3 regions of the Arthrobacter sp. TRD_SC_6 genome follow, and region 3 is predicted to be linked to each of the others. Evidence: riboswitches for the same ligand, from Rfam matches in the RefSeq annotation. Region 3 holds a riboswitch; each other region holds the start of a gene.
The links. Region 3 has a riboswitch for S-adenosylmethionine ahead of ACWA1U_RS14555 (aminotransferase class V-fold PLP-dependent enzyme). Riboswitches for the same ligand answer to the same signal wherever they lie in the genome.

Region 1: another riboswitch for S-adenosylmethionine. It lies ahead of metX (homoserine O-acetyltransferase MetX); the one in region 3 lies ahead of ACWA1U_RS14555 (aminotransferase class V-fold PLP-dependent enzyme).
Region 2: another riboswitch for S-adenosylmethionine. It lies ahead of ACWA1U_RS06125 (hypothetical protein); the one in region 3 lies ahead of ACWA1U_RS14555 (aminotransferase class V-fold PLP-dependent enzyme).

The regions. Positions count from the first base shown of each region.
Region 1 covers NZ_CM143953.1:2,051,919-2,061,723, forward strand. The annotation lists gene ACWA1U_RS09725 (carbohydrate ABC transporter permease) at 1-237, opposite strand, end outside; gene ngcE (N-acetylglucosamine/diacetylchitobiose ABC transporter substrate-binding protein) at 336-1,751, opposite strand; gene ACWA1U_RS09735 (DeoR/GlpR family DNA-binding transcription regulator) at 2,077-2,877, shown strand; gene ACWA1U_RS09740 (CPBP family intramembrane glutamic endopeptidase) at 2,946-3,725, shown strand; gene ACWA1U_RS09745 (VOC family protein) at 3,732-4,373, opposite strand; gene ACWA1U_RS09750 (cupin domain-containing protein) at 4,529-4,903, opposite strand; SAM riboswitch class IV at 5,204-5,338, shown strand; gene metX (homoserine O-acetyltransferase MetX) at 5,363-6,511, shown strand; gene ACWA1U_RS09760 (winged helix DNA-binding domain-containing protein) at 6,517-7,716, opposite strand; gene ACWA1U_RS09765 (alpha/beta hydrolase) at 7,778-8,479, shown strand; gene ACWA1U_RS09770 (RNA-binding S4 domain-containing protein) at 8,454-8,675, opposite strand; gene ACWA1U_RS09775 (DMT family transporter) at 8,745-9,716, shown strand.
Region 2 covers NZ_CM143953.1:1,234,283-1,244,087, forward strand. The annotation lists gene ACWA1U_RS06100 (CaiB/BaiF CoA transferase family protein) at 1-141, shown strand, start outside; gene ACWA1U_RS06105 (hypothetical protein) at 138-1,271, shown strand; gene ACWA1U_RS06110 (enoyl-CoA hydratase/isomerase family protein) at 1,264-2,034, shown strand; gene ACWA1U_RS06115 (fumarylacetoacetate hydrolase family protein) at 2,099-3,274, shown strand; gene ACWA1U_RS06120 (hypothetical protein) at 3,408-3,614, opposite strand; gene ACWA1U_RS06125 (hypothetical protein) at 3,752-4,054, opposite strand; SAM riboswitch class IV at 4,067-4,187, opposite strand; gene ACWA1U_RS06130 (DUF2975 domain-containing protein) at 4,301-4,792, shown strand; gene ACWA1U_RS06135 (helix-turn-helix domain-containing protein) at 4,792-5,058, shown strand; gene ACWA1U_RS06140 (alpha-L-fucosidase) at 5,060-6,355, opposite strand; gene ACWA1U_RS06145 (peptidase M56 family protein) at 6,415-7,164, opposite strand; gene ACWA1U_RS06150 (RNA polymerase sigma factor) at 7,161-7,760, opposite strand; gene ACWA1U_RS06155 (GNAT family N-acetyltransferase) at 7,800-8,222, opposite strand; gene ACWA1U_RS06160 (epoxide hydrolase family protein) at 8,330-9,490, opposite strand; gene ACWA1U_RS06165 (helix-turn-helix domain-containing protein) at 9,641-9,805, shown strand, end outside.
Region 3 covers NZ_CM143953.1:3,062,809-3,072,613, reverse strand. The annotation lists gene ACWA1U_RS14570 (metal ABC transporter ATP-binding protein) at 1-325, opposite strand, end outside; gene ACWA1U_RS14565 (metal ABC transporter solute-binding protein, Zn/Mn family) at 322-1,227, opposite strand; gene ACWA1U_RS14560 (class I SAM-dependent methyltransferase) at 1,288-2,064, opposite strand; gene ACWA1U_RS14555 (aminotransferase class V-fold PLP-dependent enzyme) at 2,152-3,510, opposite strand; SAM riboswitch class IV at 3,556-3,670, opposite strand; gene hisN (histidinol-phosphatase) at 3,743-4,555, opposite strand; gene ACWA1U_RS14545 (cold-shock protein) at 4,764-4,967, opposite strand; gene rsgA (ribosome small subunit-dependent GTPase A) at 5,128-6,249, opposite strand; gene aroA (3-phosphoshikimate 1-carboxyvinyltransferase) at 6,246-7,580, opposite strand; gene ACWA1U_RS14530 (DoxX family protein) at 7,586-8,167, opposite strand; gene ACWA1U_RS14525 (sigma-70 family RNA polymerase sigma factor) at 8,434-9,219, shown strand; gene rsrA (mycothiol system anti-sigma-R factor) at 9,216-9,497, shown strand; gene ACWA1U_RS14515 (50S ribosomal protein bL37) at 9,570-9,644, opposite strand.

The DNA of each region.
Region 1 (9,805 bases), 1.0 Mb from region 3:
GGCGAGGATGAGGGCCAGGATGATCGTGACGATCGGAAGAACGACTACCAAAAGGATGTTGTTACCGACGGACTTCAGGAAGATGTCGTCGTTAAGGAGCTTCGTGTAGTTGGCGAAACCGGTGAACTCCATGTCCGGTGTGAACCCGGACCAATTTGTCATCGAGTAATAGAAGGCCTGGGCGAAAGGCGAGATGACAAACAGCAGGTAGATGGCCAGCGGAATGCCAAGGAACACGGCAAAGAAGCTGACCCGATCAAACGTAAGTTTTTTGCGCCGCCGACTGGCGGTGGCCCGAGGGCCACCGCCAGCTGGTGGTTTTGTGTCGAGAACGGTCACTTCACTTCGACCTTCTCAACGGAATCATCTTCACGGATACGATCAGTGATTTCCTGGAGCCCGGAGGTCAGGGCAGCAGCGTCGGATTCGCCGCTCAGGAACGTGTTCCACACAACCAACTGATCCGGGTTCATGCCGTACAGCGTGTTGAAGTTCCAGTGGAAGATGTCCGAACCTGCGTCCGCCAGCAGAGTGGTCTGCGACACCAGTGCTGTGGAACCGAAACCGTCTGCCGGAACGGTGTCCTTGACGATGGTCGGAGCCAGCTTGGTCTTGGCGAAGTTCGTTGCAGCTTCCTTGGAGAGCATGACGCGCAGGGTCTCCATACCGCCGGCAACGTTCTTGCCCTGGGACGGGACAACGAATGGCTCGCCCGATGCGCTGTGGAGAGCGGTGTATGGCAGCGCTGCATCGGCGGAGACGGAGGGCACTGGAGCGCCGGTCATCTCGAAGCCCTCTGCGGTCTGGTCCTTCATCTCGTTCTCGATCCAGGACCCTGATGGGTAGAGCAGTGCCGTCTGGTCATTGGTCCACTGCGCCTGCGCCGCGGTGAAGACGGTGCCTGCACCGCCCGGCTGGATGTAGCCAGCCTTGACGATCTCGTCCAGGGCAGAGAAGACGGACTGGATCGCTGGGTGCGACCAGCACTCCGGCTCAAGGTTCTCCAGTGCGAGGCGGACTTCATCTCCGCCTTCCTTGATGGCGCTGGCAATAGCCATTTCCATGTAGTACGTCGAAGCTTCCTTGCCGAAGGTGAACAGGTACTTGTCCTGCTCCTTCGCCGCGGCGCCGAGAGCCATCGCCTCTTCCCAGGTCTGCGGAGGGGTCCAGCCATTTTCTTCGAACAGCGATGCGGAGTACCACAGCGCATAGACGGTGAGGACGTAGTTGATGGCCTTCAGCTCGCCGTCGAACAAACCGGGCTCAAGGACGCCGTCATAGAGCGTGTCGCGGATGACGTCACCCTCGAGGTTCTTCGCATCAATGACCGGGTTGAGGTCCTCGAGCTGCGCAAGGATGGTGTTGAGGCCAATCTGCTGGGCTCCGGAGTTGTCAATGAGGTCCGGTGGGTTGCCACCGACGAAGCGGGGCTGGAGTTCCTGGGCGATTGCCGTGGAGGCTGCTACCTCGACCGTTACGCCGGACTGTGCTTCCTCGACGAGGCTCGCGGCGAACTCGACGTAATCGATGCCGTAGCCGCCGTTGAAGATGACTGTGTCGACGGTCGAGTCTGCTGCTACACCGAACGGGTTGGCGTCAGAAACTTCTCCCGCAGGGGCTTCTCCGCCACTGGTGTTGCCTCCGCCTGCGGCGCAGGATGCCAGGGCGCCTCCGAGCGGAATGAGGGCCGCTGTCGCAAGCGCGCCCTTCAGAAAGTTACGCCGCTCGAGCGGCTTGTGCTGGAAGTTCATCGTCGTGCCTCCGTTTTTGGGAACTGCATCTTGATTAGATTTTGCTGCAAAGTACTGATTGAACGGCGAGCAAAGTGATCATTTAGATTCATCGCTTGCAGAAGATAATTGCGTGATCTACGCCTCACGTCAAGTCTTACGCGTGTGACGTTACCGGACAGTTATGGCACTTCGTCGGATTTCGATGATCCAGGGGAGTGAGCAGTCAGGTGTATACCGAACGACGTTACGTGATCTATGCTGACCGGGTACACGCACTTCCGCTCACTCAGGTCTTGAGGACTGAATCGCGGGTAAGGGAGCCCACATGAACTCGGAAGCAGGTCTGAAGCGCGGAGACCGGCTCAACGCGATCCTCGAACTGCTTGCGCAGTCCAAGCATCTTGAGGTCGACGATATCGTCGCGCGCCTTAACGTCTCGCCGGCCACCGCCAGACGGGACCTCGACAGTCTGGCCGAACAGCGCCTGCTGAGCCGCACGAGGGGCGGCGCCACCATCGAAGCCGGTGCCTACACCCTGTCTGCCGGCCAGAACCGAGATGCAGCGTCAGCCCACAAACGCGCGATCGCCCACGCAGCCAGCGCCCTGATTCCACGCGGCGCGGTCGTGGGGCTCTGCGGAGGTACCACCAGTACGGCACTGGCGCAGGTGCTCAGCACTCGCCGCGACCTGATGGAGCAGTCGAGGAAACCGACCCTCACGGTCGTCACGAACGCAATCAACATTGCCGCCCAGCTTGCTGTGCGGCCAAACTTCAAGATCATGGTCACAGGCGGGATAGTCAACTCCCGCTCATACGAGCTCGTTGGCCCCTACACCGATGCCATCTTGCAGCGGGTTGCTCTCGACTTCGCTTTCGTGGGCGTGAACGGGCTGGACCCGAAGTTCGGCCCTACAGTCGCCGACGAGGGTGAGGCAGCCGTCAACGCCATGATCGCCCGGCGCGCGACGGCAGCCTACATTGTTGCTGACTCGTCGAAGATCGGGGTTCGGGCATTCGCGACAATGAACGGTTACGCCTTCACGAACCTGATCACGGATGACGGCATCACCGAGTACCAGCTGACGGCATTCAAGGAGGGTGGCACGCGGGTGGTCGTAGCTCCGCCTGTCGACACCGACTAGCCACTCATCGACGCTGTCCAGAGACGGGCGCTTTGGCTGCCGGCAGCCGCGTACGGCACCATGAACCTATGCAGACCGACAAAGCCAGCCAGCCGTCGGCTGCTGTTGGAAGCTTCAGGGTCAAGGCCGAAGTCCTGATTGTGCTGGGGCTGTCACTTGGGCAGTCGGCGGTGTACGCCGTCGTCCAGCTGCTCGACAAAATGTCCCGCGGACCCCTGGGTGCCCAGACCACCACGATGAACCCCACACTGAATGACCGGCAGTACTTCGATCTGGCCTATCAGTTGCTGGGTATCTTCTTCGCGCTGATTCCGGTGGTACTGGTGTTGTTCCTGCTCACCGTTCCAGGCAGATCGGCGTTCCGCAGGATCGGTTTCACGTTCACCCGACCGTTGGTGGACTTCGGACTGGGCTTCGGGCTGGCAGCGTTGATTGGAGCGGGGACGCTGGGCGTTTACGCGGCCGGCCGGGCGTTCGGCCTGACCACCGCCATTGTTCCCTCGGCTCTCGACACCTACTGGTGGACGGTACCGGTGCTGATTCTCTCAGCGGTGCGTCACGCTGTGGTCGAAGAGGTGATAGTGGTGGGGTACCTGTTTGTTCGCTTGAAGGAACTTCGCTGGTCTACTCCGGCGATCATCATCACCTCAGCGTTGCTGCGCGGAAGCTATCACCTGTATCAGGGGATAGGCCCGTTCATCGGCAACGTGGTCATGGGACTCATTTTCGGGTACGCCTACACACGCACCAGGCGAGTAATGCCACTGGTGGTGGCTCACGCCCTTCTGGACATTGCGGGCTTCGTTGGCTTTGCGCTGTTTGGTCCGGCTATTGGACTGGGAAGCTGACCGGCTTCAGATCCGGACGAATCCATCGCTGGTTTCGAACGTCACCGACATAATGCCTGGCGTGCCGTTTGGTGCAATCCACTCCACGTCTACGTTGTCGAGCGGGTAGGCGGCCGGCGTGCCAAGCCATTCGGTGACGCGGTCTGCGGAACCTGCGATTGTCAGGGCGCTCAGCCGCACGGATGCTTCGCGGGCCTGTGAGGGGTGGATAGCTTCGGTGCCGTCATCCCAGCGGATCATGTAAGGAACCTGGGGATCTGCGATCAGGCCCTTGATGCCGATCTGCTGCCAGGTGAGTTCCTGTCCGTCCGGAAACTTGCGGTTCCCGGGGACAGCCCCGCGTCCGAGCCGCTCTTCAAAGGGTGAAAGATCATCAACCGCAACGCACCAGCCCATCCAGCCGCCGCCAGCTTCCGACCGTGCGCGGACTGCCTGCCCGAAGGGGGCCTTGTCCGATGCCGGGTGGTTGAGTACCTCAACCACCTCTAGGTACTGGCCGTTGACGAGAGGGATGATCACGTTCCGCGTACCGAACCGCGGATGAACCCCGCCCCTGACATAGTCAACGCCAAGGGCTGTGGAGATCCGCTCTGCGGTGGCAGTCAGACCGTCGGGTTCGCAGGCATATGACACATGATCCAGACGCATGGCCCCATCTTGGCACTTTGTGATGGACGCCTCGACTTAGGGTTACCTAAGTCACAGGTAGGATCGTGAGTGTTCCGACGGTGCAGGAGCCCAGATGGTTGTTCTGGGACCGCCGATTTCCGGACTCCTGCAGTGGAGGATTAAGACTCGTTCACCTAGTCGGACTTGGCGTACGTTGCCGCACTCATGATTTCGTACCCCACAAACGTCTCGTCATTTTCAACCCAAGCATCGTGGCCCGGAGGAATGGCGTAGGCGTCACCGGCATTGATTGTGTTGCGGGTCCCGTCTTCCAACTGGACCGTAAGTGTTCCCGCGATGCAGAAGCCCAGATGGTTGTTCTGGCAGCTGTCGGTGTGGACCACGGTCTTGACCGTCTCGGACCAGCGCCAACCGGGCTCGAAGGTGAACCTGCCGAGCGTGGTGCCACCAATATTGACGACATCGACTTCTGTCTTTGGGGGACGGCGTTTTTCATCCGGGTCATCAAAAGATTTTGATTCAAGGGTTGTGACAGTTACTGCAGGCATTTTCAGTTCTCCTCAACAAGGAGTGGTTTAACTGTTCCTCCGGAAGCGCGATTGGTGCTCCGGGAATGCAAGTCTGGCAGGGCATCGCGACGACGTGCCGTAATGGGCTGAACCGAACCTGCGATCGAGATTCTCAGGTTGCTCTCAATCTGAGGCACTGTCAATAGGTGCAGACGGTGATTTTGGCCGCCGCCACAGGAAGCATCGCGAAAGCACCAGCACCCAAGGAACCCCCAAGGTCATTTCACCGCGAGTCACAATAGTTGCCCTTTTCCGCCCCTGTCGGGTCTTCTAGTAACAGGTCACGAGTGACAGTGTGGCGGGCTCTTGCCCGCCATCAGCCCCGGCTTGCTGTCCGGCAACCCTCCTTCCGCGGTGGGGTGCCCCGGGTGACGACCAGGCCCTGCGCGCGGTGTGCAGGCGCAAGCGCGATCCACAAAGGCGGCAGGTTTGACAGGCATCACCACAACGGAACCGCACCCTGAGGCGGAGCCTGTGGACAGCGTCGTACACCAGCTGTCCATCGGCCCACTGACGCTGGAGACCGGCGGACATCTGCCCGACGTCGTCCTCGCGTACGAGACCTGGGGGACGCTCAACGCGGAGGCTTCCAACGCGGTACTGGTACAGCACGCACTCACGGGGAGTACGCACGTGGCTCGGGGAACCTCCGAGGAGGACGGCTGGTGGGACGGATTCGTCGGTCCCGGCCGCACCATCGACACTGATCGGTTCTTCGTCGTCTCCATCAACATGCTCGGCGGCTGCTATGGCTCAACCGGGCCTGCTTCGCTCGACCCGGAGGGAAACCCGTGGGGATCCCGCTTTCCGTTCATTACCATTCGGGACTCGGTGCGGGCAGAGGCATTGTTGGCGGACCGGCTCGGTGTGGCGACATGGCATTCGGTGATCGGCGGGTCGATGGGCGGGGCGCGTGCACTCGAGTGGGCGGTGATGTATCCGGAGCAGGTGGCGCGTTGTGCGGTCATAGCGTGTGCTGCTGCGAGTTCGGCTGAACAGATTGCTTTTGCCCAGGCGCAGGTGCAGGCCATCCGTCTTGATCCCCGGTACAACGGTGGGGACTATTACGGCAGCGCCAGCCCGGAGGACGGGCTCGGTATTGCACGGCGCATAGCCCACATCACCTATCGCTCCGAAGCCGAGTTTGCGCACAGGTTCGGCCGTGCAGCGCAGGGGGCCGAGGCGCCGTTCGGGTCCCACCTCTCCGCAGATCGGGGCAGGTACCAGGTGGAAAGCTACCTGGACCACCAGGCTGACAAGCTGGTCGGCCGGTTTGATGCGAACAGCTACGTCACGCTCACCGAGGCACTGATGAGCCACGACGTCGCCCGGGACCGTGGGAGCCTGACCAGCGCTCTGTCGGCATCCAGCGCGCGGTTCTTCATCGCTGCGGTGGACTCGGACAGGTTGTACTGGCCCTCACAGTCGCATGACCTGGCGGCCGCTCTTCCGGGCGATGTGCCGGTGCACACGATCACGTCACCGATCGGCCACGACGCCTTCCTCACGGAGATCGCGCAGCTTGAGCCGGCGCTTCGTGCAGCGTTTTACGACGACGACGACGACGACGACGACGACGCCGCCTAGCTTTCCTAGAGGCGTTGCAGGCGCAGGTCGACGGGCCGTTCCAGGAAAGCGGAATACCTGTGGACTGCGCTTTCGAGCGCTGCGGCCTCGTCAGGATCGAATTGCCTATGCATTGTTACCTGCACCATTACGTGCCGTCCGGCCTTGCGCGCACTGAGCGTGTGTTTCCAGCCGCCCGCCACTTGACCGTTGAGCAGGACAACATGCCCGGCCAGATGCGCCGGATTGGTCCCGAGTGGAGCCGTGCCGAAGAAGCGGGTGGGGGTATAGCCCATCACGAACTCGTCGTAGCACTGGATCAGGTCCACCCGGGGGAGCCCAGGGGCCGCTGCAACCGGCTGCTGCGCCGAACAGACGAAAGTGGTGCCACCGATTTCCTCTGTGGCGAACTGGTCTCCGGCCTCTTTCAAACCAACGCGCACGTCCGTCAGGGTCAGTCCCGACCAGAGGGCGCAATCCTTCACGGTTGCGGGAGATCGGGAACTGAAATAGCGGATCACCAGCTCGCGCAACGCTGCGGTTCTGTCGAACGTGCCGCCGTCGTGCCCTGTGGTTGGTCCGCCCGGTGGGATCGAGCCGGCTCGCGAACCGAACGCCGCGTAGGTGTGTTTTATTGTCCCGTTCGGGTTTGTCCCGTTCGCGGCGAAGACGGGGATTCCACTGATGAGGACCCTGTCGAGTTCGGCAGTCATCAGGAAGGACGCCAGGGCGGGGCCGGTGGATGGAAGTCCGGAAGCATCCAGCGCTGCAGCCAGTTCGTCGCGGGTGCGGTGGGCTCCGTCCGACACCGCTGCCTCGAGTACCGCCGTTCCCTCCGCCATGGTGCGTGCGTCATGTCCGAGCCGTTTTAGGAGAGGCTGCATGGACCTCCTGACTCGTGATTCGGTAAGGCGGAGCAGCCAGTCTGCATCCGATCTATGCACAAAGTGCCAGGTTGGCCTCAGGACATGGGTCCGCAGGAGTGACCCGGCCGAGTATTCCTGATCGACGGATGTGGCCGTCGTACCGTTGCAGCGCTGCGCGAGTGACCAGCGTGCATAGGCGAACTCCTGGGCCTGCACAGCGCCCATTGATCGCAGGAGGGCCGGTGCTGATTCCGCTGGAGGACCCCAAAGATGCTGCTGGAGCAAACGTCGGGTGCCGACGTCGTGCGGTGCTGGAGCGTTTGCGGGTCCGGCTGCCGCGGTTTCTCGGGGCGGGTTCATGGACCAACGCTCCCACATGGGGGCGGCCGGGCCGCACCTTTGGCCGTGCCAGAATGTCTTAATGACCCAAACCGCTGGACCCGGCCCATCGTCAGCACCGCAATCCACCTGGGAGCCGGTGGTGATCTGGTCCAAACCGGAGAACGAGCGGCCGGATACCCCGTTGCTGGTCCTGTTGCACGGTCACCTCGCCAACGAGGATGACCTGATGGGCATTCTCGAGTTCCTCCCGGAGGAGTTCACTGTGGCGTCGGTCCGCGCACCTATTGCGATGGGCTCCGGATTCACCTGGTTCCCGTTCACTCCCGACGCGCGGGGGCTGACGGGTGAGGTCATCGCAGCCGTGGACAACATCACCGGCTGGGTGGATTCGGTCAGGACCAACCACTCCAGCGTGAGCCTGTTGGGCTTCTCGATGGGCATGGCCATCGCCAGTTCAATGCTCCGCATCCGGCCCTTGGACTACTGTGCCGTCGTCGGCCTATCAGGATTCGCAATCGATTCTGAAGGCAGCGACTATTTCCGGGACGACGAGGTCAAGGCGAACCCCGTTCCCTTCTTCTGGGGGAGGGACCAGGAGGATCCAGTCATAACAGCCGACCGGATTGAGTTCACCCACGGCTGGTTGAACGGCCATGCGAAGCTCACGAAAGTGCTTTACGCCGGGATGTTCCACAGCATCAACGTGCAGGAACTCGGACATGTCCGGGAGTTCCTCCAGATGAGTGTTCCAGGACTCAGGCGGACACCACTGAAACGGTGACCCCATTGACGGTCACCGAGTCGCCAGGGTGCAACTGGCGCCCCCGCCGGTCCTCGATATCACCGTTGACCTTCACCAGCCCGGTCTCGATCAGCTCTTTGGCTTCGGCTCCGTCCTCCGCAAGGTTGGCAAGCTTGACCAGTTGGCCCAGCCTGATCATCCCGTCACGGATCGGCACTTCGTTTTCATTGCTCATGGCACCATCATGCCTTGTCAAATGACCACACGGTCCTCAGCGCGGGCGTTGGACTCTTAGGATTGACGGGTGTCTGCGCCCCCTCGCCTCCCTATTTCAATCGGCCTTCCGCTCGCCATCCTCGCGGGAGTGGCCATTCCGTTGCAGGGACGGATCAACGGTGCGTTAGGGCAACGGCTCGACGACGGACTGGCTGCGGCCCTCATCAGTTTCAGCACGGGGCTCGCGCTGATGATCCTCATCTCCCTTCTCCTGCCGCGCGGCAGGGCGGGCCTGGGCCAGCTGCTTCCGGCCGTACGTGAGAAGCGCTTCCCGCGGATCTACCTTGCGGCGGGCATGATCGGTGCGCTCTTCGTCTTCTCGCAGTCCCTGACCATCGGGCTGCTGGGAGTGGCCATGTTCACGGTCGCAACGGTCATGGGCCAGACCCTCAGCGGGCTGGCCGTAGACCGCGCGGGCATTGGCCCCGGCGGGCGCCGAGCCATCACCCCGATGCGTGTCATCGGTGTCGTCCTCACGGTCGCGGCGGTCGCCTGGGCCGTGTCGCCCCGCCTTGCAGGGGAAGGCACGACGGCGGCACTCATCCTTCCGCTGCTCCTTCCGATCGCCGCGGGTGTCCTGATGAGCTACCAGCAGGCGATGAATGGGACCTCGGCCGTTCACTACGGAACTCCCATCACCGCAACACTGATGAACTTCATTTCAGGATCAGCGCTCCTACTGATCGCCTGGCTGATCAAGGTTGCCATCGCGGGCTTCGGGGGACCGCTCCCGGATCAGTGGTGGTACTACCTGGGTGGACCGATGGGCTGCGTGTTCATCGGGCTAAGCGCCCTGCTGGTGCGTTCGCTGGGGGTCCTCCTGACCGGGCTCGGCATGATCGCCGGACAACTGATCGGTTCACTCGCGCTGGACCTGATTTTCCCAACGCCCGGTACGGTCGTCGCCTTCGCGACGATTGCGGGTCCCATCCTCACACTGGGAGCGATCGCGCTCACCACGCTGCCCTGGAGCCGGCGGAACCTGGCACCGTTCCGCTGACACACATCGTGTCGGCACCTCCCGTCGTGCGCTCTTCGGTGGGCCAGGCTTGGGTAGGCTAGGGTGGTACCTTCGCCCGTCCGGCCAGG
Region 2 (9,805 bases), 1.7 Mb from region 3:
GCTACTCCACCCCGGATAGAACGCGGTGCACCGCTGACAGGGGAACACACACGCGAACTGTTCGCGGAGATCGGTTATGACATTGGGACGGTCGAGGCGCTGTTCGAGGCCGGAGCCGCCAGTGACCGGATGCACAGATGAGCCGCTTTCGCGGCCTCACCTGGGACCATCCCCGCGGACGCACGGCACTTGAGCGGTCTGCGGCCGCCTCGGGGGGTTTGATTTCCTGGGATACGCACTCGCTCGAGGGTTTCGAATCCGCGCCGATCAGGGAGCTCATGGAGCAGTACGACGTCGTCGTCCTCGATCACCCGCACCTTGGCGACGCCGTTGCGACCGGCAGCATCCGCCCCCTGTCGGATTTCTTTGATGCCGGCTATCTGGCAGCACTGGACGGCGGCAGCGTAGGGCCCACCCTTGAAAGCTACCGCTATGACGGCACCGTGTGGGCGCTTCCGTTGGACGCGGCAACTCAGGTCTCGGTCCGGGACGCGGCCCAGGTGACCGAAGCACCGTGTACCTGGGCGGAGGTGCTCGAGCTGTCGGGCGAATCCCCCGTTGCCCTCAGCCTGGCGGGCCCGCATGCGTTCCTCAGTGTCGCTTCACTGTGCGTGGCGCTGGGGGAGGAACCGTTGATTGAACCGGGTGCCGGAGTGCTTCCGCCACGTGCAGTACAGGCGGTGGAGACGCTCTCCGAACTGGCGCATCGCGCCCCGGCCGGCACCGAGCTGCTCAACCCCATCGGGTTGCTCGAGCGGATGCGTGTCGAGCGGGACATTGCCTACATCCCACTGGTGTTCGGCTACGTGAACTACAGCACCGGCCCGGCGCCCCTGCAGTTCGGGGACGCCCCGGCCTGGGTGCCCGGCGGCCGGCGCGGGTCCGTCATCGGCGGAACAGGCCTTGCCCTTTCCCGTAGGTCCAAGGTCGACGATGAACTGCTCGCCTACCTACGCTGGCACCTTGATCCGCTCACGCAGGCCACATTCATTGCCGACAATGACGGCCAGCCCAGCGCCCGCTCCGCCTGGACCAATGACGCCGTCAACGCCCACGCGAACAGTTTCTACTGCAACACCCTCGCCACCATTGACCAAGCCTGGGTGCGCCCGCGCGTCCCCGGCTTCACCAAGTTTCAGGGCGAAGCGTCAGGCCTGTTGCGGGAAGCGATCCTCGGGCCGGCGCAGGCGGCCTCCGCCGTCGTCGAAATCAATGCGCGGTTCAATGCGCTAGCCGACCGATTTGCTACCCAAGGGAGTACCCATGTCTGAAGATATCCGCTGCGAAATAAGGGGGCGGGTAGCGCTGGTTACCATCGACCGGCCGGCGAAGCTGAACTCCGTGACCAAGGAGATGTCGGACGAACTGGTGCGCATAGTGCATCAATTGAATGACGACGACGGCGTCCGGGCAGTGGTGTTGACCGGCGCGGGCGAGCGGTCTTTCTGTGCAGGCAGCGACATCCGCACCCTGGACAAATACGCAACGCCGTGGGACTTCCGGAATCGGGCCGACTACTGCGACGCCATCCGCGAATGCCGCAAGCCCGTGATCGCCGCTGTGAACGGATACGCGTTTGGTGGTGGGCTGGAGACGGCGCTGACCTGCGACATCCGGTTGGCTTCAACCACGGCGAGCTTCGCGGCTCCCGAGATCAAGCTGGGGTGGATCGGTGGGGGTGGGATGTCGGCGTTCCTGGCCGCGTCCATCGGGCCTTCGAATGCTGCGCTCATGCTGATGACGGGTGATCCTATCGATGCCGAGACCGCTCTTCGCTGGGGGCTCGTGAGCGAACTGGTGGAGCCACAAAACCTGGTGGCGCGTGCCGTTGAGCTCGGCGGGGTCATCGCTGCGCGTCCGCCCATCGCGGCCGAGACAGCCAAAGCCAATCTCCGCGCCGCCTACAACATGCCGCAGGACGCAGCAATCCGTTATGAACGGGATCTGCAGACCATTACCTTCGCCACGGCCGATGCCGACGAGGGCCGGGCCGCGTTCACCGAGAAGCGCCAGGCCGAGTTCCACCGGCGCTGAAGCGCGTTTCTCGCCCACTGTTTTGGCTTACCGTTTTGCCTAGCAACCTACCGAGAGGTTCACTGTGACTCTTCGCCCCACCGCTTCAGCGCTACTGCCCGACGACGGCACAACAGGCGCGCTCGCTGGCCGCGTGTTCGACCCGTCCGTTGGCGGGCCGAGCGTCGTGGCAATCCGGGCGGACGGCGTGGTGGATGTCAGTGCGTCGTTCCCCACCATGCGTGCGCTGACCGAGCTCGCCGATCCCGCGGGTGCGCTTGCCGGGGCCACAGGTCCGGTCCTGGGAACGCTCGATGAGATCGCCGCCAACACCCCTGACGCCACGCGGGATACGAGCCGCCCATGGTTGCTCTCGCCGATCGACCTGCACGTGGTTAAGGCTGCAGGAGTTACGTTTCCGGTGTCGATGATTGAGCGCATCATCGAGGAACGGGTTCGTGGGGAGGCGCACGGCGGCGCGGCGGTCCGGGAGGAAATCCTGGGTCTGCTGGGCGGATCACTGAACACGCTGGTGCCCGGCTCGCCGGAGGCCGCAGAGCTGAAGACCCTGCTGATGGAGAGGGGTTGGTGGAGCCAGTACCTTGAGGTTGGAATCGGTCCGGATGCGGAGATTTTCACCAAGGCGCCGGTGCTGTCCACTGTGGGGGCCGGCTCCGACGTCGGTGTGCTCGCGAAATCCGAGTGGAACAATCCCGAGCCGGAGGTTGTGCTGGTGGTGTCCTCGGAGGGGAACATTGTCGGCGCGACGCTCGGCAATGACGTGAACCTGCGGGACATCGAGGGCCGGTCCGCCTTGCTGCTCGGCAAGGCGAAGGACAACAACGCCTCAGCTGCGGTGGGTCCGTTCATCCGGTTCTTTGACGGCGGCTACGGGCTCGACGACGTCCATTCCGCCGTCGTCACTCTCACTGTGGACGGAACGGACGGTTTCCGGCTTGAAGGTACGAGCCTGATGGAGAAGATCAGCAGGGACCCGGCGCAGCTGGTGGAGCAGGCGATCGGTCCGCACCACGCCTACCCGGACGGGTTGGTCCTGTACCTCGGGACACTGTTCACACCGATCGAGGACCGCGGCGGGGCCGGTGCGGGATTCACGCACCACGTCGACGACGTCGTCACCATCAGGGAGCCGCGGCTCGGTTCGCTCATCAACCGGGTTCAGGTGAGCGAGAAGGTAGCGCCGTGGACGTTCGGCATTGACGCGCTGTACCGGAACCTTGCCGCGCGCGGATTACTCTAGGATTCGCGGCTCAGTCGCTGGGCCGATTGACGACATGCACGTCGGCCCATCCCCAGTCGAGCCGGTCCTTGAGCCATGCACCCTTTTTGAGGGTCGGGAATCCAGGTCATAGGGCCAGCCAATTGCGGCATCGTTATCGGCTGTTGTTTTTGCGTATGTTGAGAAAGATCGCGATGAAGGCAAGGCAGAACATGAACGGACTGAGGGTTTCCCAGAATCCCCGGCCGTCAAGGATTCGGAAGACGCCATTGGTGAGAAACAGAGCACCCAATAGCGGTGCGGCAATCAGGCAGAAACGTGCGAGGTGCGGGTGCATCCTGGGTTTACGTGATTCAGGCATTGTCTGCAGCGTACCGTTTTAGGCAGGTTTGCTGAACGCAACTGCGTGTCGCCCAACAAAACGCCGACCCCTTGGCCACTCGAAGAGCTGAAACCTGCAAGGAATCGTACGGCGCCCTGCAACGGCACCAGCGACCCTCAAGAAGCCGGTTCGAGCGACCGTCCCGATTCCAAGCCCAACGAGGCCGAATCAGACAAGACCACGCCTACGCGCAGCCCGTTGCGCCGATCGAGGGCTGCCACCCGCACAATCAACAAGCCGCTGCAGGCATCCCAAATCGGCCTGCTCACGCTTCGGCGCAACATGGCCTCGAGCGTGTGGATGTCCTGACTCCAACGCCGCACCCACTCACCGTCTACGCGGAAGTCGATGGCGCCGTCGTGCACATTGAGGATGGGAAAGACCGTGGGAAAGTGACCACCTGGAGGTTCGTGGCTCATCGCCGTCCTTCGAGTTTGCTCTTGCCCGCACCGGTGCCCGAGAGGGCAATGTGGGCCGCTTCCTCATCCGAACCACCCGTGAACATGGGGTTGGTGTGCGGCCAGTCGGAGCTTGGCGCCGCAGCTCATGAAGCTGAAAGGAGTATAACGACGACGGTGTCCCGGGGAATCCGTTGTGACGCACTGGCTTGTTCTAGCTCTCGTTTAACGATAGATTTCTATTGCAGGTCAATCGAAGGAGTCGTGATGGGAAAACTGGCCATCCTTGCGTTACGTGTTGTGATCGTGATGGTGCTGGCGGGTTCGCTCTTTGTGCAGTTGTGGATGGTTCCACTGATCGCCACCGACCTGGAGGAAGCGGGAGTCCCAACCGGGCTGCGCATCACGCTCAGCGCAATCGTTGTCCTCGGCATCGTGACAGTGCAGGTCACCGCGCTCTGCGTCTGGAAGCTCCTCACGATGGTTCGCCGTAACACGGTGTTCTCACGCGCAGCCTTCCGCTACGTCGACATCATTTTCTGGGCCATCGCCGCAGCGGCCGTGCTCATGTTCAGCCTGGCCGTCCTGCTGGCTCCGGGCGAAATTGCACCGGGAATCGTGCTCCTGATTTGCGGTGCGGCGCTCATGATCGGCGGCGTTGCACTGATCGTGCTGGTGATGCGGACCTTGCTCGCCCAGGCTGTTGACCGCGATGCCGAAGCCCAGCACCTCCGCACCGAACTCGACGAGGTGATCTGATGCCCATCATCGTGGATATTGACGTCATGCTCGCGAAACGGAAAATGGCGGTGGGCGTGCTCGCAGACCGCATTGGGATCACCCCCGCCAACCTGGCCGTCCTCAAGAACGGGCGCGCAAAAGCGGTCCGCTTCACCACGCTCGAAGCCATCTGCGACGTCCTCGACTGCCAGCCCGGTGACATCCTGCGCTGGGAGGGTGCCACCGAAAATACCAACAGAAACGACGACGACGGCGCCACGCCCCTTAAGCGCGGGCCCTCCTGAGCTAATCCTTCAGGAACAGCTCGACCACCGGCACCAGAACGTCCGGGCGCCGGATCGGAAGCTTGAGCGTGAGAGTCCCGGGCGGTTGTCCGCCCATCTCCATATTCGCCGCTTTGGCCGTGGGATCGGTCTGGATCTGTTGCACTTCCGAGGCGTCATTGAGGAGTTGTGCGTAGGCGACTTTGTCGGCCAGACCCGGCAGGTGTACGTGTTCGAGCGGCCATCCGAACAGGTGCAGGTACAGCCGGTTACCGTTCTGTGTGTACCGTGCGTCGGCAGGCGGCGCGAACGCTGAGGCTCCGGCGCCCCGGATGGACCGCTCGTGCAACCGCATCCATTCGCCTATGCTGTGCAGGCTCTCGCTGGCTCGTGGATCGAACTCGCCCCGACCAGTCGGCCCCACATTCAAGAGCAGGTTGCCGTCTTTGGAGACACCGTCAATGAGCATCCGTACCAGGAGGTCGGGCGTCTTGTAGGCGAGGTTGTCGCGGTCGTAGCCCCAGGAACCGTTCAGCGTCTGGCACGCTTCCCACACGACTGGCGTGCCGTCGTCGTTCTTCATTGGCTGGCTCGGCTGGTACTGCTCGGGTGTGATGAAGTCACCGTCGATTCCGAGGCGATCATTCACGAGGATGCCGGGCTGCAGTTCGCGGACCATTGCGAGCAGTTCAACAGCCGCCCAGTCGGTTGCGCCCTTGCCGCCCCACACCACGTCGCCGATCACGTCGTAGGAGAAGTCGTAGAACAGGTAGTCGATCTGGCCGTAGTTGGTCAGGAGCTCGCGGACCTGGCCGTGCAGGTAGTTGCGGTACCGGCTCATGTCCCGGGACTCGTTCAACGCTGCCACATCTGGCGCGTCCCGCTGCGGGTGGTGTCCGTCGATGGTGAAATCAGGGTGGTGCCAGTCGATCAGGGAGTGGTAGAAGCCGACGCGTAGCCCCTCGGCCCGGATAGCGGCAACGTATTCGGCGATCAGGTCGCGGCGGAAGGGAGTGTTTGATGCCTTGTAGTCGGTGAGCGCGGAGTCCCAGAGGCAGAATCCGTCGTGGTGCTTGGTGGTCAGGACCACGTACTTCATGCCGGCGCGCTTGGCCTGGCGGGCCCAGTCGCGGGCATCGAAAAGGTCAGGGTCGAAGTTCTCGAAGTACCTGCGGTAGTCCTCGGTGCTGCGCTTCTCCCAGGTCATGACCCATTCGTGGCGGGCCGGTAAGGCGTAGAGGCCGAAGTGGATGAACAACCCGAAACGGTCGTGCTGGAACCAAGCACTGTCAGCGCCTCGGACGGGAGATTCGCTCATGGTTTGGAACTATACATCGGATCTTTCGCCGGGTGGAGTCCGCCCGATTCATAGGGTGTTCACCATGACCCGACGACGAACTCGCCGATCACAGTTTCGCCGTCAGATTCGTAGACCGGCACCGTGACTGTCTTGCCCTTCATCGACTCCTGCCAGGCGAGCGCTTCCTCCGGGCTGGTGAAGTTCGCGGATCCGCCGGCGTCACGGAGTTCGGTCGTGTAGGCGTAGCCCATCTTGCCGTTCGTCGCGAAGACCGCTTGCAGGTCGGGTTCCGTGCTGTCTTTGGCCCCACCGTAAGTGTCGCCGTTCTCGTTCACGGCCCATTCGGTGGGCGTCTGGTTTACGTAGGTGACCTTCGCGCGGTACTGGACGTCGTCGTCGGCCTGGATTTCGGTAGTCCGTTTTTCGGGGGTGAGGGTCAGGGTTTGCCCGCCCATGCTCGACGCGTCATTCCCGCTGCAAATCATTGACGAGCCGTCTTCCCAGTAGACGGTGCCAGCCGAGACGCACGTGAGCTCGACGAGAATGTGTGTTGCCTGTTCGGGCGGCGGACCGAGGTCGATGACGGCTGAGCCGGTGTAGGTGCCCTCGGCGGGATCGGCGACACTGGTCACGATGTCGGACCCGGGAACGTGGAAGAACCCGGCCGTCGCAGCGCCGGCGCCACCAGCAAGCGCCGCCACCGCAACAAAGCCGGCCCCAATCTGCCAACGACGACGACGGCGCGCGCTCCCGGTGCGGGTCGCCTCGACTTCCCGAATCAAGGCGTCCCGCAAGCCGCGGCTGAATGTTTCGTCCATGCGGTTCATGGCTGGGTCTCCTGTGCTGGCTGGAGTGGTGAATCCAGTCCGTTTACGTGAACTTCGCTTCTGATCCAGATTTTCGCTCTGTGGAGGCGTGCTTTTGCTGCTTCCGGGCTGAGTTGAAGGAGGGGCGCGGCGGCGGCGACGGTGAATCCTTCGAGTGCAACCAGCGTGACGAGCTGCAGGTCGACTGGTTTGAGGGCGCGTAGGGCTCGGAGGAAGTCCGGGTGGAGACCGGCTGCCAGGTTCTGTTCGATGAAAGTCTCCGCGGTGTCGCGGGTGTCGGTTGGTTTTGGGAGGCTAGCGAGAAATGTTCGGTATCTGCGGGTTGAGCGGCGCACATTGCTGGCGCAGAGACTGGCGGTGACGAGGAGCCAGGGGAGGACGGAACGGTCAACGAGCGTCACCGCATCACGGCGTTTCCATAGCTGGAGGAAGGCTGTGGCGGTGACATCTTCGGCGTCGGTGCGGTTGTCGGTCAGGCGGCAGGCGTGAGCGTAAACGCGATCGCGGTGCCGGTCGAAGAGCTCACCGAAAGCGTCGCCGTTGCAGCTGAGACTGGCTTCCCAGAGGGTGGAGTCATCCGGAGTTGTTATCCCCATACTCTGTAGTGTCCGCGAGACGGGAAAAAGTTGCACGCATCAGTCGAATCGGATGAATGCGCGAACCGCACCTTCATTGAACTCTGAGGTTTCCGTGTAGCCGAGGGATTCGTAGAAGGCTTTCTGGCCGGGTTCCGCGTCGGTCAGCAGTACCTTTTGGCGCACGTGGGGGTACTGCCCGAGTGCGTTGGCCACGAGCGCTCGGCCAACGCTGGAGCGTTGAGCAGCCGGGTGGACCAGGACGTCCTGGAGGTAGCAAATCGAGGCGTCGTCGGAGATGACCCTGGCCAGGCCGACTAACTCGTTTCCTTCAAATGCGGCGACAACAAGTGAGGACCCGAGCAGTGCTCTTTGAAGGTTCGCTGGGTCGTCCGTGTATGCACGCCATCCCACCGATTCATAGAGAGCCACTACAGATTCAAGGTCCAGTTCTTTAGCGTCGACGATCCTGATGGTGGCCATGGTTCATCTAAACATTCTGCTGGGCTGTCGACTCCCAGCGGCAGGTGAGTTCGAGCCCCGGGCGAGTGCCGACGTCGTACTGATGCTGGCGGCTCAGTTGCTGGCTGCTAGCGCAGGGGGCGGAGGAACTCGCGGATGTCATCCACCAGGAGCTTCGGTTCCTCCAGGGCGGCGAAGTGCCCGCCACGGTTGGGGACATTGGTCCACCGGGTAATGGTGTGCTCCAATTCGGCGTAGCGGCGAATGCCGACGTCGTGGGCGAACATGATTGCTGCGGTGGGTACCCCGGACGGTTTCTTGGGCTCTCCCCAAGCCGACTCCTGTGCATAACCCACGTACGCTGCTGAGCCGGCGGTCCCAGTCAGCCAATAGATCGCGACGTTGGTCAGAAGCCGGTCCCGGTCAATGACCTGGTCCGGCAGTGCTTCGCGTGGATGGGTCCACTCCCGGAACTTGTCGAGAATCCAGGCCAGTTGCCCTGCGGGCGAGTCTGTGAGCCCGACTGCGAGGGTTTGTGGCCGCGTCGACTGGATGGAAATGTAGCCAAACTCCTCCTGCATGAACGCCTCTACCCGTGCAAGCCGGTCCCGTTCGAGTTCGGTGAAGGGTGCTTGCTCCGCTTCATCTGGTCCATGCAGCGGCGTACCGATACTGCCGTTGACGTGCACGCCAGCGACCCTTTCGGGAACCAGCCGGGCGACCTCCGGGGCAACCCCGGCACCGATGTCGCCGCCCTGGACGGCGAAGCGCTCGTAGCCCAGCCGCTTCATCAGCTCGCCCCAGGCAGCGGCGATGTGGGTGGTATCCCATCCGGCATCGGCGAGAGGGCTTGAAAAGCCGAAGCCTGGCAGGCTCGGGATGATGAGGTGGAATGCATCGGATGCGTCCCCACCGTGTGCGGCGGGATCGGAGAGTGGGCCAATGATGTCCAGGAATTCCACAAAAGAACCGGGCCACCCATGAGTAAGCAGCAGAGGCATGGCGTGAGGTTCTGCAGACCGGATGTGCAGAAAGTGGATGGTTTGCCCATCAATGTCAGTGGTGAACTGCGGATGGCGGTTCAGTGCGGTTTCCTGTGTGCGCCAGTCAAAGTCGCTCGCCCAGTACCGAACCAGTTCATCCAGGTAGGCAACCGGCACTCCGACATCCCAGCCATCCCCGGGTAGGGGGCTCGGAAGCCGTGTCTGAGCCAAACGTAGCTGGAGATCATCTAGCGCGTGCTGGGGGATATTGATGCGGAAAGGGTGAATATCCTTCGTGTTGGTCATGCCGAAAGCCTGTCAGCTATTGCGGACGGATTCGGTCCGCAATAACTTTTGGTTGCCCCAAGATTGAAGTCAACGCATGTTGACGATTAGGCGATTTTCGATTTAGTCTTGTCAACGTAAGTTGACGGATGAGGAAGGCTGACTGTGGAGGTGAACGAGTTGGTGAAGGTGGCACAGGCAACCGGGGACGAGGATCCACGGATTGCGTTGCGGGCAGCGGCCGAGCTCCGGCGGGCGTCAGAACGCATGGAAGCGCAGTTGGTTCGACGGGCACGCAATCAGGGGTTGTCGTGGGCGGAAGTCGCGGCGCAGCTT
Region 3 (9,805 bases):
CCATGAGGACGACATCGCCCACAGACACCGGGAAGTTCCAGTCCACGTCCTCAGCCTGCGGCACGTAGGCCACGAGCTTCTCCTTGCGCGCTGCCCGGTGGGAGCGTCCGAACAACTGCACCGAGCCGCTCTGCGGGGCGACCAAGCCCATCAGAGACTTGAAGAGGGTGGACTTGCCGGACCCGTTGACGCCGACGAGCGCGCAGACCTGGCCCCTCTCAAGGGTGAAGTGAACGGAATCCAGTGCGATGACGCCGTCGTAGTGGACGCTCAGATGCTCCACGCAGAGAGCGGCGGCAACGTCACGGGGGACAGGGGTACTCATGGCGCGAGCCCTTCGATAATCAGGTCGATGTCATGGCGCAACAGGTCCACAAAAGTGGGCACAGGCCCGTCCGCCTCGGAGAGCGAGTCAACATACAGCGGGCCGGCAAGCCTGGTGCCGGTGGCGTTCGCGACCTGCTGCTGTGCAGAAGCATTGACCGTCGACTCGCAGAACACCGTGGGCACCTCGTGTTCCTCGACGAAGGCGATGACGTCTTTGATCTGGCGTGGTGTGCCCTCATTGTCCGAGTTCACTGGCCAGATGAAGGCTTCCTTGAGGCCGGCGTCGCGTGCGAGGTAGGAGAAAGCACCCTCGCAGGTGACGAGCGCCGGGGTGGCAGACCTGTCGGAAAAGGCTGCCTTCAGTTCCTTCAGGAGTGAGCGCAACTCCTGCTTGAGGGCAGCACCATTCGCGGCGAACTCTGCAGCGTGACCGGGCTCAAGCTCCGAAAGGGCAGTAATGATGTTGTCCACATAAACCTGTGCGGCGGCCGGGGACATCCAGGCGTGCGGATTGGCGAGCCCGGAGTAGTTGCCGGACCTGATGTCCACGGGTTCCACTCCAACGGAAAGGACCTTCCGGGGTGCATCCACCGAGAGCAGGAACCGCTCGAACCACCGCTCGAGGCCGAGCCCGTTATCGAGGATGAGGTCAGCGTTCTGGGCGCGGACGAGGTCCGATGGCGTGGGCTCATACCCATGGATCTCGGTGCCGACCTTAGTGATGGACTCAACGCGGACATGATCTCCGGCCACCGTCCGCGTAAGGTCGGCGAGCACTGTGAAAGTGGTCAACACCACGGGCCGCGGATCCTCGCCGGCCGTTCGTTCGGCGGGCGCGACGCCACAGCCCGTGAGAGCAAGACCCACTATGAGGGTTGCCGTAAACCAATTTTTAGGCATGCCTAAATATAACGCGGAAATTCACTCCCCGACGACGGCGGTGCGTGCAGTCCATCAGGGTCAGGTGTTGTGAGGGCGTTCCAGGCGCCCGGCCCGCCAGCAGTAGGTCAGGTAGGGCAGTTCCAGTGTTGCGTCGGGTGGATGCCCGAGGTGCTCGTGCAGGTACCAGGAGAGATTGTGCTCAACTTTCGCGCGGGTTGGATCCGATGCGCGCTGGTAGTAACTGCGCGAACGGGCAAGTTCGACGACGTCGGCCGCGGACAGGCTCTGCGTCCAGGCAAGAACGGTCCCGACAGGCTCGGCGAACACCATGCCCAGGCGCGGCCGGTACGTCGGGCGGAACACGTCCCCGGCATGCATGATCCGTGAGAGCCGGTGAACCCACGGTACCGAAACATCAAGTTGATTCCACACCAACCCGAGGACTCCGCCGGGTACGAGCACCCGGGCAGCCTCCCTGCCAGCTTCCGCAGGATCACACCAGTGCCATGCCTGCGCAATGGTGAGGGCATCAGCGCTCCCGCTTGGCAGGCCGGTGCTTTCCGCAGTACCGACAACCGTCCGCACATCGGGAAGATGCGAGGACAGTACGGAGAGCATGTCCTCGGAAGGATCGACCGCAGTCACCTTTGCACAGCGCTCGAGTATCAGACGAGTAAACTTGCCGGTCCCCGCGCCGACATCCACGACGTGCTCTGCGGGGTCTGGTAGCAGCCAGTCAACGCAGGCATCCGGGTAGCTCGGCCGCACACGCTCATAGCGCTCGCCGTCCTGGAGGTAACCCTGCGCAAGCTCACGACGGCGCTGCTCACCGAGGCGCGGGCCTCCAACTACCATGGTGCTGCTCCTGGCATGGACTGAGAATGGGGGACAGGTTGGGGAACCCGACAATTAAAGCACCCATCCGCATCCTTGAGCGGACCTTCAGTCTGTGGTGCAGGGAGCGGCACCCGCGGTGCCGGGCGTGTGCGGAGCCCACTCCGGGAAACTGCGGGTCTCTACCGCGGGTACCCATCGGCCAGCATCCACTACGTAATCGGCGCCAAGCCCGTTCTCCACCAGCGCCCGCAGCCCATGCAGGAGGCGGTCGACGTCGTCGTGCCGGGATCCGACGCCGAAGCTTGCGCGGAGCGATCCGGATGGCAGGCCAAGCCGCTTCAGGAGTGGATGGGCGCAGAATTTTCCGTCGCGCAACCCGATGCCGTGTTCAGCCGAGAGATAGGCGGCCACCAGGCCGGCGTCGTATCCGTTCACCGAAAAATTCACGACGCCGATGGCGTCAGCGCTGTCGGTGAAAATACGATGCACTGTGACGTCCTCAAAGCCGTCGAGCCCCTCGACGAGGGCCGCCCTCAATTCGGCTTCATGGTTCTGCCACCCGGATTCATCCAGTGTCGCAAGCACCTGCGCGGCGTTGGCCAGTGCAGCGGCGCCTACCACATTCGGAGATCCACCTTCGTGGCGGGCCGGTCCGGTGGTCCAGGAAACGGAGTCCACCCGCACCGACTTAACAGCACCGCCGCCGGCAAGGTGCGGCGCCCCGGCGTCGAGCCAGTCAGACCTGCCGACCAGTACGCCCGAGCCGTAAGGGGCGTACAGCTTGTGGCCGGAGAAGGCCACGTAGTCGATGGCATCCCGGGTTATATTGAGGCGGCGGTGGGGTGCGAGCTGGGCGGCATCGACCACGATTCGAGCTCCGTGAGCATGTGCGGCTTCAGCAAAGGCGGCGATGGGCAGTATTTCCCCGGTCACGTTCGAGGCACCCGTGATCGCCAGCAGGCTGATTCCCCCTTCGGCCAGCTCCCGCTTCACGAGATCCAAAGTCTGCGCCACTGTGTCGGCCGCAACCACGCTTCGGTGCGGAAGCTGCAGCCAGGGCAGCAGGTTGGCGTGGTGTTCCAGGTCGAGGTAAAGCACTTCCCCGTCCACTGGAAGGCAACCCGCCAGCAGATTCAGCGAGTCGGTGGTGTTCCGCGTGAAGATGACTGCGTCATCATCACGCCCGCCAACGAAGTCCCGGACGATCTTCCGGGCGTTCTCATACAGGGACGTCGAAATCTGGGAGGCGTACCCGGCGCCGCGGTGAACACTCGCATAGTACGGGAGCACGCTCTGGACGTAGTCGTTCACCTGCGTCAGGGCGGGAGTGGAGGCCGCGTAGTCGAGGTTGACGTAGCGGGCTGTGCTGCCGTCAATCAAGGGAGCCTGAAGTTCCCCGCCGAGGACCGGAACCAGCGGACCGGCAGAAAGAGCGGTGGCCAGGTCAAGTATTGCGTTAGTCATGGATGTAAAACCCCACAGTGGTCTCATGGAACCTGCCATGAGGAGGTTCCGCGCTTGCCGAACCACTTTCTGGTTCGGCCTGGTCGTCACCCGGGGCACCCCACCGCAGAAGGAGGGTTGCCGGCCAGCGAACCGGGGTTTCGCGCTGGCACTCGTGACCAATGGCTCCAGCATAAAGGGAGCCCAGTGACTCAATGCTGTTTGTTACGGGTTCCTGTCGCCCGCTCAGTCTTCACAGGAGGTCATCCAGCGCCGGGTTGAGCCGTTTGAGAACTTCGTTATGGAGCGTGCCGTTGGTGGCCAGGGCGTTGCCGCCGAACGGTCCGTCCGCACCCTCCAACGAGGTGAAGCGCCCGCCGGCTTCCGTAACAATCGGAACCAAAGCGGCCATGTCGTAGAGGTTGAGCTCAGGCTCGCAAGCGATGTCGACGGCGCCTTCCGCGACCAGGCAGTAGGACCAGAAGTCGCCGTAAGCGCGGGTGCGCCACACCGACTCCGACAGTGACATGAAGTCGTCCAGGTTTCCGCGTTCCTTCCACCCGGACAGGCTGGAGAAAGACAGCGATGCATCCGCCAAACGCGAAACGTTCGATACCCGCAACCGCGTCGCTGCGGCGAGGGATTTTCCTGTGAAGGCGCCGGTACCGGTGGCAGCCCACCAGCGCTTGCCCAATGCCGGCGCGCTGACTACCCCGACGACTGGCCTGCCCTCATCCACCAGGGCAATCAGGGTAGCCCACACCGGAACGCCTCGAACAAAGTTTTTAGTGCCATCGATGGGATCGATAATCCACCGGCGCGAGCCGGCGCCGCTGCTTCCGAATTCCTCGCCCAGCACCGCGTCACGTGGGCGCGCCCGGGAAAGCTGGCCGCGGATTGCTTCCTCCGCCGATTTGTCTGCGTCAGTCACAGGAGTGAAGTCCGGTTTGGTCTCGACCGCCAGGTCCAGCGCCTTGAACCGGGACATGGTCTGATCATCCACGGAGTCCGCCATCACGTGGGCGAGGCGCAGGTCATCGTTGTAGCTCTGGAGGTTCATACCCATCAACCTATCGCGTCAGTGTTCCTGGAACGCGCAGGTTCGGGCGTTCCTCCGCGCGCCTTGGCTCACTGGGTGAAGCGGGGATTTACCACCAAGCCACAGAGGGTTGAACGACCGGGGGGTCAAACGACAGAAGAGCACCGGCCGTGAGGCCGGTGCTCTTCTGGTGAAACTAAGCTTTAGAGAACGGTGTCCCTAGAGAACGACTCTATTAAAGAACGGAGATGTTCTCAGCCTGGGGACCCTTAGGGCCCTGGGTGGTCTCGAAGCTGACCTTCTGGTTCTCCTCGAGTGAGCGGAAGCCGCCCGAGTTGATCGCGGAGAAGTGAGCGAAAACGTCAGCGCCGCCGTCGTCAGGAGCGATGAATCCAAAGCCCTTTTCAGCGTTAAACCACTTGACTGTACCTGTTGCCATTTTTGTTATTCCTTGAGTGTGAGGATCCCCCCGTACTTCGGGGTTCCTGTCGCGGTGTCCGTTCGCCTGTCAAGAAAGCTTTCGAACTCCGGAGAGAAATCAAGGCTTAAAAATTAGTGCGCAACACAACAACTGAAAACAGTCTAACAGCACTTCGCGGTTAGTGGGTTCCAAGTTCCTTTGATTGTGCAATTGGCTCGGAACCGGCTCCCAGAAGCCGCCGCAATGAGGCCAGCCGAACAGAACCAGACTCTCCTGCATCCCCTGAAGCCACCCACGGGTCCAGTCCGCAATTCACCGCAGTGTCATCATGCCGGCATCCCCGCTCGCAGTCCGCGGTCCCGGGTTCCAGGTCCGGGAACGCAGAGAGGATGCGGTCCGGGACCACGTGAGCCAGGCCGAAGGAGCGTATGCCGGGTGTGTCGATGATCCAGGTTCCCGAAGCGGAGTTGTCCGCCTTCAGCGCATAGGCCGACGACGACGTGTGGCGTCCCCGCCCGGTGACCGCGTTGACGCCGCCGGTTGCGCGGTTGGAACCAGTGAGTGCATTCACCAAGGTCGACTTCCCGACACCGGAATGGCCGAGCAGCACGCTGACCTGGCCATCAAGGAGGCCCTTCAAACGCTCGATCGCCTCGGGGGCGAGCAAGGCAGAGGTTCCGCTGGCCGAGGTGGTTCGAACACCGACGTCGGTGGCTGTGGTTCTACTGGTGATGATCGGAAGATCCAAGTGTTCGTAGTTGGCGAGGAGCTCCGCCGGATCCTTGAGGTCCGCTTTGGTGACGCATAGCAGCGGCTGGATTCCGGCGTCGTACGCTGCCACCAGGGCGCGATCAATGAAGCCCGTGCGCGGCTCGGGGTTCGCAGCGGCGACCACCACAACGAGCTGGTCTGCGTTCGCCACGACCACACGTTCAACGGGGTCGGTGTCATCCGCGCTGCGCCGCAGCAGCGTATGCCGGTCATGGATCCGGACCAGCCTGGCCAGCGTGTCGGGCTCGCCGGTGACATCACCCACGAGCGCGACGAGGTCGCCGGCGGCAACGGGGGAGCGGCGCAATTCGCGCGCCCGGGCGGCGATGACCACCCTTTCCTGGGCAGTATCTTCAGCGACGACTGCGGTGTACCGGCCGCGGTCCACGGTGATGATGCGGCCAGTCACCGCGTCATCATGCGCCGGGCGGTCCTTCGTGCGCGGGCGGGAACCCTTCTTGTTCGGCCTGATGCGGACATCGGATTCGTCCCACGACGAAGTTCCGCGCCGCGATCCGGCTGGCGTCACTGCTCGCCAGACTGATAGGCAGTGTCGACCAGGGCCTGCCACAGTTCAGGAAACTGTGGCATGGTCTTGGAAGTCGTAGCGATATTCTCCACCTCGACGCCGGGAACAGCGAGGCCCAGGATGGCGCCTGCGGTGGCCATCCTGTGGTCCTCGTAGCTGTGGAACGGCCCGCCGTGCAGGGCGGCCGGGCGGATGATCAGTCCGTCCACGGTCTCTTCCGCGTCACCGCCCAACCGGTTGATTTCGGTGACGAGGGCGGCGAGGCGATCTGTTTCGTGTCCGCGAAGGTGGGCGATGCCGGTGAGTACGGACGGCGTCTGCGCCAGCGCGCAGATGGCAGCGACGGTAGGCGCTAGTTCACTGGTGTCCGCTAGGTCAGCGCCCGTGATCCGGGAACCGCCACGCACCACCAGCGTGGAATCTGTTGTGAGGTCGACGACGGCGCCGAGCCGGGGCAGGATGGTCCGCCACTTTTCGCCCACCTGGGTGGTGCCGGAAGGCCAGTGCGGGATGCGTACCGTGCCTCCCGTTGCAAGTGCTGCGGCCAGGAACGGTCCGGCGTTTGAAAGGTCCGGTTCGATGCGGACGTCGAAGGCATTGATCTTTCCGGGTTCCACCCGCCAGTGATTTGGAACAGAGTCATCGACGGTGACGCCGACTTCACGCAGTACCCGGATGGTCATGGCGATGTGGTCCAGACTGGGCACAGGCTTGCCGACGTGCTCCAGGTGCAGGCCCTCAGCGAAGCGGGCGCCGACCAGGAGGAGTGCGGAGACGAATTGTGAGGAAGCACTTGCGTCGATCACGAGCCTTCCACCCCGTACCGTTCCAGTGCCGGCAACAGTAAAGGGGAGCGCTGCGCCGCCGTCGTCGTGCACTTCCATCCCCAGGCCGCGCAGGGCGCTGATCACAGCGCCCATGGGGCGGCGGCGCGCATGTGCATCTCCGTCGAAAGCGGTGTTCCCTGCGCGCAGCGCCGCTACCGGGGGCACAAAGCGCATCACGGTGCCTGCGAGCCCGCAATCCACTGTTGCATCCCCGGCAACTCCCTCGGGAATAGGTGTGACCAGGAGGTCGGCGCCAAATGGGCCGTCGCCGTCGATTTCCTGGATGGTTGCGCCGAGGGAGCTCAGCGCCTGCACCATGAGGAGAGAGTCCCGGCTGTGCAGGGGCGCTCGGAGCCGGCTCGGGCCGTCTGCCAGTGCCGCCAGGATGAGGTAGCGGTTGGTCAGCGACTTCGAGCCCGGCACCTCAACGGTGGCGTCCACAGGACCGCCGGGATGCGGTGCGGACCAGAATTGCGTTGTAGAGGGTGCGGACGGTGCACTCATGCCGGCTAGTGGCCCACTACGTCCGAGGCGGTCTTCCGTACTGCCTTTTCCGCCTTCTTCAACTGCTTCTCCGTGTCGCGGGCGAGGGAGCGCGCGCTCTTGCGGGTGTCGTGTCCGAGGGCCAGTGCATTGCGGCGTGCATCTTCGGCGAAGTGCTCGGCGCGCCAGGCCCAACCGGGGCGGCCATTGGTGTCCACGGCAGCAAGCAGAACCGCGCCGATGAGTGAGACGTTCTTGACGAGCTGGTTCCGCCGGACCTTGCGGGCCTGCGCCGTTGAGGAGTCGGCGTTGTTGAATTCCACCGCAGTGTTGAGCGCTGACGTAGCCACCAGTACCAGGGCGGACAGCCGGGAGAAGCGTCCAATGCCGAGCATGACGGCCGCCCCCAGATGGGCTGCGCCGAGGACCTTGGCCACGCGGCGCTCATCCTCGGTGACGGAGCCTGCCGATGGAACCACCTTGGCAATCCGGTCAAGGGTGGGCCGCAGCGCGGTGGCCGTGGTGTCCGCATTACGGAGGCGATCCACGCCGGTCAGGACAAAGCTGCTCGCAAGCAATGGGCGGGCTAGTACACGAACAAGGGTCACAGTGCCTCCTGGGTTCCAGCGCCGGTAGGCACCGGATCTACGTGAATGAATACCGGAAACTTCGTAAAGGACTTACAGATGCTGGTGGGTGTGTCTAGTTTTGCACTTTTGCGCCATCGAGGCGATCCGGTCCGGGCCCGAATATGAAACCGTGCGGACACCCAGGCGGAATATCCACACTCTGCGGGCCGTTATGGACGGTGATGGCACAGCCGGAATCGGTCGTGAAGACCGTTGGCGAGTACGGCGATGGATACGAGGAATAGATGACTACAGCTACACCAGTCAGGAACGCGGTGCCCCAACTGCACATTATGGCGCCCGCGCGTCCCGAGCGAAGCCGGACAGGCCGCGGACGCGTAGACTTTGCTGCGATGAATACCACAGCCGCGGCGGGCACAAACCCGGCCGAAGACGAGCACCTGGACGTCGCCTCAGAGACCGAAGCAGAGCGCACCGCCCGCTTCGAACGTGATGCCATGCAGTACGTGGACCAGCTGTACTCGGCTGCCATGCGAATGGCGCGTAATCCGGCAGATGCAGAGGACCTGGTGCAGGAGGCCTACACGAAGGCGTTCTCGGCATTCCACCAGTACAAGCCGGGAACCAACCTTAAAGCGTGGCTCTACCGAATCCTCACGAACACCTACATCAACCTCTACCGGAAGCGGCAGCGGGAGCCACTGCAGTCACACTCGGACACGATCGAGGACTGGCAGCTGGCCAAAGCGGCGGAGCACACGTCGAGCGGTCTGCGTTCGGCCGAAGTCGAAGCTCTCGACCATCTGCCGGATTCCGACGTGAAGCAGGCCCTGCAGGCCATTCCGGAGGAATTCCGCCTCGCAGTGTACTTCTCGGACGTTGAGGGCTTCGCTTACAAGGAAATCTCAGAAATCATGAACACTCCGATCGGCACGGTGATGTCCCGGTTGCACCGAGGGCGCAAGCTTCTGCGGGAGCTCCTCTCGGAGTACGCGCACGAGCGCGGCATGAAGGTAGCAACACGCGTATCCGCCAATGGCGGCGGATCTACACAGGAGAACCGAAAATGAGCGACTGCCACAGCCTTGGCAACTGCGATGACTCGAGGATTGAACGGCTGTACGAGTACCTCGACGGCGCACTGTCCCATGCCGACCTCGTGGAGATCAAGGATCACCTTGAGGATTGCCCGGAGTGCGCCCAGGAGCACGATCTCGAATGCCTGATCCGCTCCGTGGTCAAGAGATCCTGTACGGAAGCAGCTCCCGCCACCCTGAAGGCGAGCATTCTGAGCAAGATCAGCCAGATCAAGACAGCGGAACACCGGGTCGAACCCATCGACCGCTAGAGACGTCCAGCCAAACAGAAAACCCCGTAGCAGTTCATAGCTACGGGGGTTTTCTTCGTTTTGACCGTGACGTCAGGTGTTGGGGCGCTTCCCGTGGTTAGCGCCGCCGCGCTTGCGATCACGGCGCTTGCGTGCACGCTTGCTCATGGCTGCCTCCTTACCTTACTGATGTGGCTTGATGTTGCTTGCTCGAACTCGAGGGTTCGGACTGCAGTCCAGTCTCCCATACGCGACAGGGTCAACCTAAACGACGCCGGAAGCCTAGGATGGACGGGTCCGCTGCAGTACCCGCAAAGTGCAGTACCCCA